One region of the Streptomyces sp. CA2R106 genome, then DNA from elsewhere that is predicted to be linked to it. Evidence: riboswitches for the same ligand, from Rfam matches in the RefSeq annotation. Region 1 holds a riboswitch; the other holds the start of a gene.

Region 1 (5,344 bases):
CGGCCGCCTGCCAGCAGGTGAACCACAGCACGTGCCGGACCGAGCCGTCGCCGAGGACGTCGCCGATCCGGCCGAGCTGCCAGCGGCCGCCCTCGTGCAGACCGCGGCCGACGATCGCCGCCACGGGGTAGGCGAAGAAGGCGGCGAAGAACGCCAGCGGCAGTGCGGCCAGGGCCGCTCCGGTGAGGACGCGGCGGCTACCGCGGTGGGAGTCGGCCCGCGGCGCGGCGTTGCGCGGTGCGGCCTTGCGCGGCAGCCCGTTCTTCGGCGCTCCCTCCCGCGGCGCTCCCTCCCGCGGCGCTCCCTCCCGCGGCGCTACAGGACGATCGAGTTCCACGACTTCACCCAGTCGTCCCGCTTCGCGGCGATCTTGTCGGGCGCCAGCGTCGTGGGGTGCGGGACCTTCGCGCCGTACTTGGTGAACACCTCGGGTTCGACCGCGCCCTTCACGACCGGGTCGACGTACATCTGGAGCGGCATGTCCTGCTGGAAGGTCCGGCTGAGCATGAAGTCGATGAACGCCTTGGCGCCGGCGGGGTTCTTCGCGCCGTGCAGCAGCCCGGCGAACTCGATCTGGCGGAAGCAGGTGCCGGTGGCCACCCCGACGGGCGACTGCGCGGGCTGCGGGGTGACGCCGACCACCTCGGCGGGTGGGCTGGAGGCGTAGGAGACGACCAGCGGCTTGCTGCCCTTGGCCTTCTTGCCGGCGGCCGACCCGGAGAAGGCGTTGTCGTACGCCTGCTCCCAGCTGTCGACGACCTGCACGCCGTTGGCCTTCAGCTTCTTCCAGTACGCCTGCCAGCCGGAGTCGCCGTAGGTGGCGGCGGTGCCCAGCAGGAAGGCGAGCCCCGGGGAGGAGGTGGAGACGTTCTCGGTGACGAGCAGGTTCTTGTACTGCGGCTTGACCAGGTCGGCGAAGGTCTGCGGCGGCGCGAGGTGGTGGGAGGTGAAGTAGGCGCGGTCGTAGTTGACGCACACGTCGCCGGAGTCGATCGGCGTCACGCGGTGCTTGGCGGCGTCCAGTTGCACGTCCGCGGCGACCTGGTCCAGGCCCTTGGCGGTGTAGGAGTCGAACAGGCCGTTGCTCAGGGCGCGGGAGAGCAGGGTGTTGTCGACGCCGAAGAAGACGTCGCCGCGCGGGTGGTCCTTGGTGAGGATGGCCTGGTTGACCGCGGCGCCCGCGTCGCCGCCGCGCAGCACCTTGACGGTGTAGCCGGTCTCCTTGGTGAACTGCGCGAGCACCGAGGAGGAGGCGGCGAACGAGTCGTGGCTGACCAGGGTGACGGTCTTGGAGGGCTTGCCGGCGGCCGAGGAGGAGCCGGAACCGGAGCCGGAGCTCGAGCCGCAGCCGGCGAGGACGGTGGCGCCGGCGGTGGCGAGGACGAGCGCGCCGATGGCACGCCGACGGATGGTGCTGTTCACTGTGTGACTCCCTACGCCGGTATGACCCGGATCAGGTGGGAGGGTCTGCGGCCTGGGTCCCTCGACGGTCCTGCCGTCGGATCGGGTCCCAGCCGCACTCTCAGCGCCGTCTCAGGCGCTCCCCTGTCGGATGTTCACTTGTCCTGCGGTTCTGCGGTCGTGCTTGTCACGCTGCCATGCATGCCGTTGGTACGACGAACACACCAGCGCACCGTATCAGCGTGCGGAGGCGGCGAGCTGACCGCAGGCCCCGTCGATCTCCTGGCCGCGGGTGTCGCGGACGGTCACCGGCACGCCGTGCGCCTCCAGTGCGGCCACGAACGCCCGCTCGTCCTCCGGCCGGGAGGCGGTCCACTTGGAGCCGGGGGTGGGGTTGAGCGGGATCAGGTTCACGTGCACCCGGTGGTTCTTCAGCAGCCGGCCGAGCCGGTCGGCGCGCCACGCCTGATCGTTGACGTCGCGGATCAGGGCGTACTCGATGGAGACGCGGCGGCCGGAGACGTCGGCGTAGTGCCAGGCGGCGTCGAGCACCTCGCGGACCTTCCAGCGGGTGTTGACCGGCACGAGGGTGTCGCGCAGCTCGTCGTCGGGGGCGTGCAGGGACACCGCGAGGCGGCATTTGAAGCCCTCGTCGGCGAAGCGGTGCATGGCCGGGACCAGGCCGACGGTGGAGACGGTGATGCCGCGCTGCGACAGCCCCAGCCCGTCGGGCGCCGGATCGGTCAGGCGCCGGATCGCGTCGACGACCCGGCGGTAGTTCGCGAGCGGCTCGCCCATGCCCATGAAGACGATGTTCGACAGCCGGTCCGGGGCGCCGGCCGCGCTGCCGGGCACGTCGCCGTCGCGCAGGGACCGCATCCCGGCGACGATCTGGTGCACGATCTCGGCCGTCGACAGGTTGCGGTCCAGGCCCGCCTGGCCGGTCGCGCAGAACGGGCAGTTCATCCCGCAGCCGGCCTGCGACGAGATGCACATCGTCACCCGGTCCGGGTACCGCATCAGCACCGACTCGACGAGCGTCCCGTCGAAGAGCCGCCACAGCGTCTTGCGGGTCTCCCCGTCGTCGCACGAGGCGTGCCGCACCACCGTCATCAGCTCCGGCAGCAGGTCGCCGGCCAGCTTCCCCCGGGCCGCCGCCGGAATGTCCGTCCACGTCGCCGGATCGTCCGCGTAGCGCGCGAAGTAGTGCTGCGACAACTGCTTCGCCCGGAACGGCTTCTCCCCCAGCGCCGCCACCGCCTCCCTCCGCTCCGCGGGCGAAAGATCAGCAAGATGCCGCGGCGGCTTCTTGGCCCCGCGCGGCACGGCAAACGTCAGTTCTCCGGGTACAGGCATGATGCCTACCAGTGTCGCAGACTCCGCGCGGTGCGCCGTTCGTGCTGCGCGCGGCCGGGACGGGGCCGGGAGGCGGGGGTCAGCCCTGGCCGACGAAGGAGACGAGGAGGAGCCAGACGACGGGGGCGGTGGGGAGGAGGGAGTCGAGGCGGTCCATGATGCCGCCGTGGCCCGGGAGGAGGGTGCCCATGTCCTTGATGCCGAGGTCGCGTTTGATCATGGACTCGCCGAGGTCGCCGAGGGTGGCGCTGACCGCCGCGGCCAGGCCCAGGAGCAGGCCCTGCCACCAGTGGCCGCCGTCGATGAAGTACTGCATGAGCAGGGCGCCGACGACCATCGCGAAGCTGATCGCGCCGACCAGGCCCTCGCGGGTCTTGCCGGGGCTGATCCGGGGCGCGAGCTTGTGGCTGCCGAAGCGCCAGCCGACCGCGTAGGCGCCGGTGTCGCTGATCACGGTGAGCAGCAGGAAGACCAGCACCCGCCGCGGACCGTCGTCGGCGGCGAGCATCATGACCACGAACGTGGCGAGGAACGGCACGTAGAACGCGGCGAACACGGCCGCGGTGACGTCCCGCAGGTAGTCCTCGGGCGGGGTGGCCATCCGCCAGACCAGCACCGCGAGCGCGGTGAGCGCCATCGCGATCCACGCGCCGTCGGCACCGCGGACGTACCCGGCGATCACCATCGCGGTGCCGCCGACCGCCAGCGGGACCAGCGGCGCGTGGATCTGCTTGCGCTCGGCGAGCCGGGAGGTCAGCTCCCACAGCCCGACGACCACCGCGACCACGACGATCCCGACGAAGACCGCCTTGACCACGAACAGCGCCGCCACGACCACCGCACCGAGGCCGACACCGACCCCTATCGCCGCCCGCAGGTCGCGCCCGGCGGACTTCTTCGCGGCCGGCGGTGGGTCCTGGGGCGGCGCGGACGGTGGCGGTGGCATGGTGGAGATCTTCCTCCTGACCCCGGGCTCCGTGGCGGAACCCGCCGCGTGACCGGCGCGTGGCGAAGCGCCCCAGGAAGAATCGTTCACGGAACGTCGCCTCGCGTCGTCGTCAGGTTGGTGGTCGGCCGGGGGGAACGTGCGGCGGTCCGGCCCGGACGCGCAGGGTCCGGCCAGGACACATCAGGTGCGCGGGAGCTCCGCGGAGGTCAGACCTCCAGCAGCTCCGCTTCCTTGTGCTTGAGCAGCTCGTCGACCTGCGCCACGTACTTCGCCGTGGTGTCGTCCAGCTCCTTCTCCGCGCGGCGCACCTCGTCCTCGCCGCTCTCGCCGTCCTTGACGAGCTTGTCCAGCGTCTCCTTGGCCTTGCGGCGGACGCTGCGGATGGAGATCTTCGCGTCCTCGCCCTTGGCCTTGGCGACCTTGATGTACTCGCGCCGCCGCTCCTCGGTGAGCTGCGGGAACACCACGCGGATGATCCGGCCGTCGTTGCTGGGGTTCACGCCGAGGTCGGAGTTGCGGATCGCCTCTTCGATGTTGCGCAGGCTGCTGCTGTCGAAGGGGGTGATCACGGCCATCCGCGGCTCGGGCACGGCGAAGGAGGCGAGCTGGTTGATCGGGGTGACCGCGCCGTAGTACTCGGCGACGATCTTGTTGAACATCGCCGGGTGCGCACGGCCGGTGCGGATCGCCGCGAAGTCGTCCTTGGCGACGACGACGGCCTTCTCCATCTTCTCCTCGGCCTCGAGGAGGGTCTCTTCAATCACCATGTGCTCCTGGTATTCAGAAGGCAGAGCCGTCGGGTCCGGGCCCCTGCGCGCGTCTTCGTGCTCTTCCTGCACGGTGTCGGACCGGGCAGCCTGTTGTCCATACCGGCCTCGCCGGTCACGCCCTGGTGCCCTGGTCGTTGACCAGCGTGCCGATCTTCTCACCCTTGACCGCGCGGGCGATGTTGCCCTCGGCGAGCAGTTCGAAGACCAGGATCGGCAGTTTGTTGTCCTGGCAGAGGGTGATCGCGGTGAGGTCGGCGACCCGCAGGTCGCGGGCGATCAGCTCGCCGTACTCCAGGGCGTCGAAGCGGACGGCGTTCGGGTTGTGCTTCGGGTCGGAGTCGTAGACCCCGTCCACCCCGTTCTTGCCCATCAGCATCGCCACCGCGTCGATCTCCAGGGCGCGCTGCGCGGCGGTGGTGTCGGTGGAGAAGTAGGGCATGCCCATGCCGGCGCCGAAGATGACCACGCGGCCCTTCTCCAGGTGCCGGACGGCGCGCAGCGGGATGTAGGGCTCGGCGACCTGGCCCATGGTGATGGCGGTCTGCACTCGGGTCTCGATGCCCTCCTTCTCCAGGAAGTCCTGGAGGGCGAGGCAGTTCATCACGGTGCCGAGCATGCCCATGTAGTCGGAGCGGGCGCGGTCCATGCCGCGCTGCTGGAGTTCCGCGCCGCGGAAGAAATTGCCGCCGCCGAGCACGACCGCGATCTCGTAGCCCTCGCGGACCACCGCGGCGATCTCCCGGGCGATGGCGTGCACCACGTCGGGGTCGACGCCGAGCCCGCCGCCGCCGGCGAACGCCTCGCCGGAGAGCTTGAGCAGGTAGCGGCGCGGAGCGGTCCCGTCGCGGCCTTCGTGCTGCTGCCCGCC
Region 2 (5,344 bases), on a different contig from region 1:
CCGACGGTGTCGTGTGCAACGCTCAGCCCCCCTGGACCGCGGTGAGGATCTCCACCCGGTCGCCGTCGGCGAGCCGGGTCGCCGACCAGCGCGAGCGCGGCACCACCGCCTCGTTGAGCGCGGCGGCCACCCCGGTGGTCGCCGCGCCGTACCGGGCGACGAGCGTACCGAGCGCGATCGGCTCCTCCAGAGCGCGCGGCTCCCCGTTGACGAGCACGCTGATCGTCATACCGTCTGCTCCTCACGTACGGCCGCGAACCGCCCGGCGGCGAACGGCTCGGCGTACCGCGGCAGACGTCCGGTGTCCAGGACATGGCCGAGGACGTCCCCGGTGACGGGCGTGAGCAGCACCCCGTTGCGGTGGTGCCCGGTGGCCAGCAGCAGACCCTCCAGGTGGGAGGGCCCCAGCAGGGGAGCGTTGTCCGGCGAGCCGGGCCGCAGCCCCGCGAGGGTCTCGGTGAGGGGGAGTTCGGTGATGCCGGGCACCAGGTCGTGCGCGTCCCGCAGCAGTTGGTAGACGCCGCCCGCGGTCACCGCGGTGTCCCAGCCGAACTCCTCGCTGGTCGCGCCGAGCACCAGTTCCCCGTTCTCCCGCGGCACCAGGTAGACATGGCTGCCGCGGACCACCGCGCGGACCGTGCGGGACAGGAACGGCGCCCGCCCGGCCGGCATCCGCAGCCGCAGGATCTGCCCCTTCACCGGCCGCACCGGCGGCAGCGCGTCCGGCGGCAGCCCCGCCAGCCGGCCGCTCTCGCAGCCCGCGGCCAGCACGGTGCGCCCCGCCACCGCCCGGGTGCCGTCGGCGAGTTCGGCGCCGGTGACCCGGTCGCCCGCGCACAGCACCCGCGCCGCCTTCGCCCGTACGAACTCCACGCCCGCCGAGCACGCCGCCCGCAGCAGCGCCGCCGCCAGCCGCCGCGGATCGACCTGGTGGTCGCCGTCCACCCGCAGCCCGCCGCGCACCCCGGGGGCGAGCAGCGGCTCCAGCCGGCGGCAGTCCCGCCCGGTCAGCCACTGCGCGGCCAGCCCCAGCGAGGTCTGGAAGGCGTGCAGGTCGCGCAGGTCCGCCCGGTCGTCCGTGTCCAGCGCCACCGCGAGGGTGCCGCACGGCCGGTAGCCGGTGTCCAGACCGGTGGCGTCGGCCAACTCCGCGACCAGGTCCGGATAGCGCGCCGCCGACGCCAGGTTCAGGTCGAGCAGCGTCTGCTCGCCGTACTGCAACTCCGTGACCGCGGCGAGCATCCCCGCCGCGACATGGGCGGCGCCGCCGCCGGGGGACGGGTCGGCCACCACCGTGGACAGCCCGCGCTGGGCGGCGCGCCACGCCGTCACCAGGCCGATGATGCCGCCCCCCACGACGAGGACGTCCGCTGTTCGGGTACGCATGAGTCTCGGCTGCTCCCTTCGCCGGCATGACCCGGATCAGGTTCGTACGGTCGGCGGCCGGCCAGCCGCCCTCTCAGCCCGGTGCGTCCGGGCTCCCGCGAATTCGCTTCCGGTCAGCTTAACCGAGGGCCCGCCGGCGGGCGCCGCCGCGTCCACCGCGGTGGACGGGCCGCCCCGACCCCCGCCCCGGCGCCGCCCCGACGCGCTAACGTGTCCCGGTGAGCGAGCGTCACGCAGTGATCGTGGGGGCCGGCATGGCCGGCGTGCAGACGGCCGTCGAGCTGCGGCAGCAGGGCTGGCGCGGCCGGATCACCCTGCTGGGGGACGAGCCCCACCCTCCGTACGACCGCCCCCCGTTGTCGAAGGCGGTGCTGCTGGGCGCGGAGGGCGGCGCCCTGGCCGACGTGCGGTTCGACGTCGACTTCGCCGCCTTGGAGGTGGACCTGCGGCTGGGCGTGCACGCGCAGGCGCTGCGCGCCGCGGCACGCCAACTCGTCACCGACGCGGGCCTGGTGGCCTATGACGCGCTCGTCCTGGCCACCGGCGCCTACCCGGTGGCGCTGCCCGGCACCGCCGGCCGCCCCGGCGTCCACCCGCTGCGCACCCTGGACGACGCCGCCGCGCTGCGCCCGGTCCTGGAGCGGCGCGAGCACGTCGTGGTGGTCGGCGCCGGCTGGATCGGCGCGGAGTTCGCGACGGCGGCCCGCAAGGCCGGCTGCGAGGTGACGGTGGTCGAGGCCGCCGACCGCCCGCTGTCCGGTGTGCTGCCCGCGTCCGTCACCGCGCACATGACCGGCTGGTACGACGAGGCCGGCGTGACCCTGCTGACCGGCACCACCGTGGCCGAGGCCGCGGCGGGCGGGGTGGTGCTCGCCGACGGCAGCCGCCTGGCGGCCGGCGCCGTGGTGGTCGGGATCGGCGCCCGCCCCGCCACCGGCTGGCTGGCCGGCTCCGGGGTCACCCTGGACCCCCAGGGCGCGGTGCGCGCCGACGAGCGGCTGCGGGCCACCGCGCCCGACGTGTACGCGGTCGGCGACTGCGCGTCCTTCCCCTCCGCCCGCTACCACCGGCGGCTGCTCGTCCACCACTGGGACAACGCGGTCCAGGGCCCGCGCACCGCCGCCGCGAACCTGCTCGGCGGCGAGGAGGCGTACGACCCGGTGCCGTACTTCTGGTCCGAGCAGTTCGGGCGGTTCGTGCAGTACGCCGGGTTCCACCGGGACGAGGACACGATGGTCCGCCGCGGCGACCCGTCCGGCGACTCCTGGTCGGTGCTGTGGCTGCGCCGCGGCGTGCTGGTGGCGGTGCTCGCGGTGGGGCGGCCCCGGGACATGGCGCAGGGCCGCAAGCTGATCACCCAGGGTGCCGAGCCGGACCCGGCGCTCGCCGCGGACCCGGCGGTGCCGCTCAAGGCCGCGGTGCCGCACTGACGCCTGCCGCGGGGGCGCGGGGGACACCGTGACGGCTCAGCGGTGGGGGCGATTGTCAGCCGCAGGTGGCAGGCTTGTCCCGTGACTGCTTACTCGTCGGTTGACGCGCACATTGACGCTCTCGTCCCCTCCTGGCTCACCCTGCCCGAGGTCGCGGAGCGGCTCGGCCTCGAAGTGACCCGTATCCGGCCGCTGATCAAGGAAGGGCAGCTCATCGCGGTCCGGCGCGGGGAGAACAAGGTGCTGATGGTGCCGAGCGACTTCATCGGAGACGGCAAGATCGTGAAGGGCCTGCCCGGCACCCTGACCCTCCTGAAGGACGACGGGTTCACGGACGACGAGGCCCTGGAGTGGCTCTTCACGCCCGACCCGACCCTGCCCGGCACCCCCGCCAACGCGCTGCGCGAGAATCGCGGGACCGAGGTGAAGCGCCGCGCGCAGGCGCTCGCCGTGTAGCCCGCGCCCTGCCGGGGCCGCCGGCCGCCGCCCGTACCGCACCCGCGGACGCGCGCGGCGGCGGCCCGCACCGGGGCGCACCGACCCCGGGAGCCCGCGATGCCCACCCCGACCGCGTCCGACCGCCTCGCCGCCGCCCGGCTCTACCTGTGCACCGACGCGCGCACCGGCCGCGGCGACCTCGCCGCGTTCGCGGACGCCGCACTGCGCGGCGGGGTGGACATCATCCAGCTCCGCGACAAGGGCATCGAGGCCCGCCAGGAACTGGCCGCGCTGGAGATCCTCCGCGACGCCTGCCGCCGCCACGGCAAGCTCCTCGCCGTCAACGACCGCGCCGACATCGCCCACGCCGCCCGCGCCGACATCCTCCACCTCGGCCAGGACGACCTGCCGGTCCCCGCCGCCCGCGCGATCCTCGGCCCTGACGTCCTCATCGGCCGCTCCTGCCACACCGCCGCGGAGGTCGACGCCGCCGCCGTCCAGCCCGGCGTCGACTACTTCTGCACCGGGCCGGTCTGGCCGACCCCCACGAAGCCCGGGCGCCCCGCACCCGGGCTCGACCTCGTCCGCCACGCCGCCGCGCTCCGCCCGGCCCGGCCCTGGTTCGCGATCGGCGGGATCGATGCCGCCACCCTCCCCGCCGTCCTCGCCGCCGGCGCCCCCCGCATCGTCGTCGTCCGCGCGATCACCGGTTCCCCCGCCCCCCACGAAGCCGCGGCCGCCCTGACCCGCACGATCCGCTGCACGGTGCCCGACAGGGGCGCGGGGAACTGCGCGAGCAACCAGCTTCCGGCCGGTGGTCCGGACGCGACAGCAACAGCCCCTTCGGGCCGGTGACGACCTGCACCACGGAACAGGGTTGGTCGCGCAGTTCCCCGCGCCCCTGTCCGGCACCGTTCTCCGCGGCAGCGGCCCCCCGGGAGTGGCTGGACGCACTAACGTGTGGTGGCCGCCACACGTTAGCCTGCTGACATGGCCTTGGGGACTTCATCCACACGTACGGACCGCGCGACCACGATCCGTGAGCTGCTCGCGTCCGGCCACCGCTCCTACTCCTTCGAGTTCGCCGCGCCGCGTACGGAGAAGGGCGAGCGCACGCTGTGGAACGCGATCCGGCGGATCGAAGCCGTCCGTCCGACGTTCGTGTCGGTCACCTACGGCGCCGGCGGCTCCTCGCGGGAGGGCACCGTACGGGCCACCGACCGCATCGTGTCGGACACCACGCTGACCCCGTGCGCCCACCTGACCGCGGTGAACCACTCGGTCGCCGAACTGCGCAACATCATCGGCCAGTACGCCGACGCCGGTATCCGCAACATCCTCGCGGTGCGCGGCGACCCGCCCGGCGACCCGATGGGCGAGTGGGTGGCGCACCCGCAGGGCCTGACGTACGCGGCCGAGCTGGTGCGGCTGGTCAAGGAGTCCGGGGACTTCTGCGTCGGCGTCGCGGCGTTCACCGAGATGCACCCGCGCTCGACGGACCCGGCGGAGGACACCCGGCACTTCCTCGACAAGTGCCGCGCGGGCGCGGACTTCGCGATCACCCAGATGTTCTTCGACCCCGAGGCGTACCTGCGGCTGCGCGACCGGGTGGACGGCGCGGGCTGCACGGTGCCGGTGATCCCCGAGGTGATGCCCGTCACGAACGTCCGGCAGATCGAGCGCTTCTCGCAGCTCGGCAACGCGCCCTTCCCTCCTGAGCTGGCCGAACGCATCCTCGCGGTGCAGGACGACCCGGCGGAGGTGCGGAAGATCGGCATCGAGTTCACCACGCGGATGTGCCGGCGCCTCATGGACGAGGACATCCCGGGTCTCCACTTCATTACTCTTAACCACTCCACCGCATCGCTGGAGATCTACGAGAACCTCGGGCTGCACCAGCGGGCGGCGTGACCGCGGGCGACCGCCCCTAGGTGAGGAAGTGGGCACATGGGCTACTCGGTGCTCTACATCGCGTTCGGCATCGTCGCGCTGTGGCTGCTGGGCGAGGTACTGCTCCAGTACAAGGCCCGGCTGCGGTGGCGGGTGCTGGCCTTCGCCGGCTTCCTCGGCCTGGTGGTGGGGGTCGCCGA

The links. Region 1 has a riboswitch for thiamine pyrophosphate ahead of WA788_RS27020 (thiamine ABC transporter substrate-binding protein). Riboswitches for the same ligand answer to the same signal wherever they lie in the genome.
Region 2: linked by a shared signal. The riboswitch ahead of thiO (glycine oxidase ThiO) and the one ahead of WA788_RS27020 (thiamine ABC transporter substrate-binding protein) in region 1 are both predicted to bind thiamine pyrophosphate.

The regions. Positions count from the first base shown of each region.
Region 1 is NZ_JBAGKC010000024.1:71,367-76,710, forward strand. It holds gene WA788_RS27015 (ABC transporter permease) at 1-172, opposite strand, end outside; gene WA788_RS27020 (thiamine ABC transporter substrate-binding protein) at 316-1,422, opposite strand; TPP riboswitch at 1,414-1,557, opposite strand; gene rlmN (23S rRNA (adenine(2503)-C(2))-methyltransferase RlmN) at 1,639-2,757, opposite strand; gene WA788_RS27030 (phosphatidate cytidylyltransferase) at 2,837-3,880, opposite strand; gene frr (ribosome recycling factor) at 3,913-4,470, opposite strand; gene pyrH (UMP kinase) at 4,589-5,344, opposite strand, start outside.
Region 2 is NZ_JBAGKC010000004.1:332,429-337,772, reverse strand. It holds gene WA788_RS09195 (thiazole synthase) at 1-19, opposite strand, end outside; gene thiS (sulfur carrier protein ThiS) at 23-229, opposite strand; gene thiO (glycine oxidase ThiO) at 226-1,386, opposite strand; TPP riboswitch at 1,383-1,495, opposite strand; gene WA788_RS09180 (NAD(P)/FAD-dependent oxidoreductase) at 1,605-2,816, shown strand; gene WA788_RS09175 (Rv2175c family DNA-binding protein) at 2,898-3,272, shown strand; gene thiE (thiamine phosphate synthase) at 3,372-4,109, shown strand; gene metF (methylenetetrahydrofolate reductase [NAD(P)H]) at 4,245-5,165, shown strand; gene WA788_RS09160 (hypothetical protein) at 5,202-5,344, shown strand, end outside.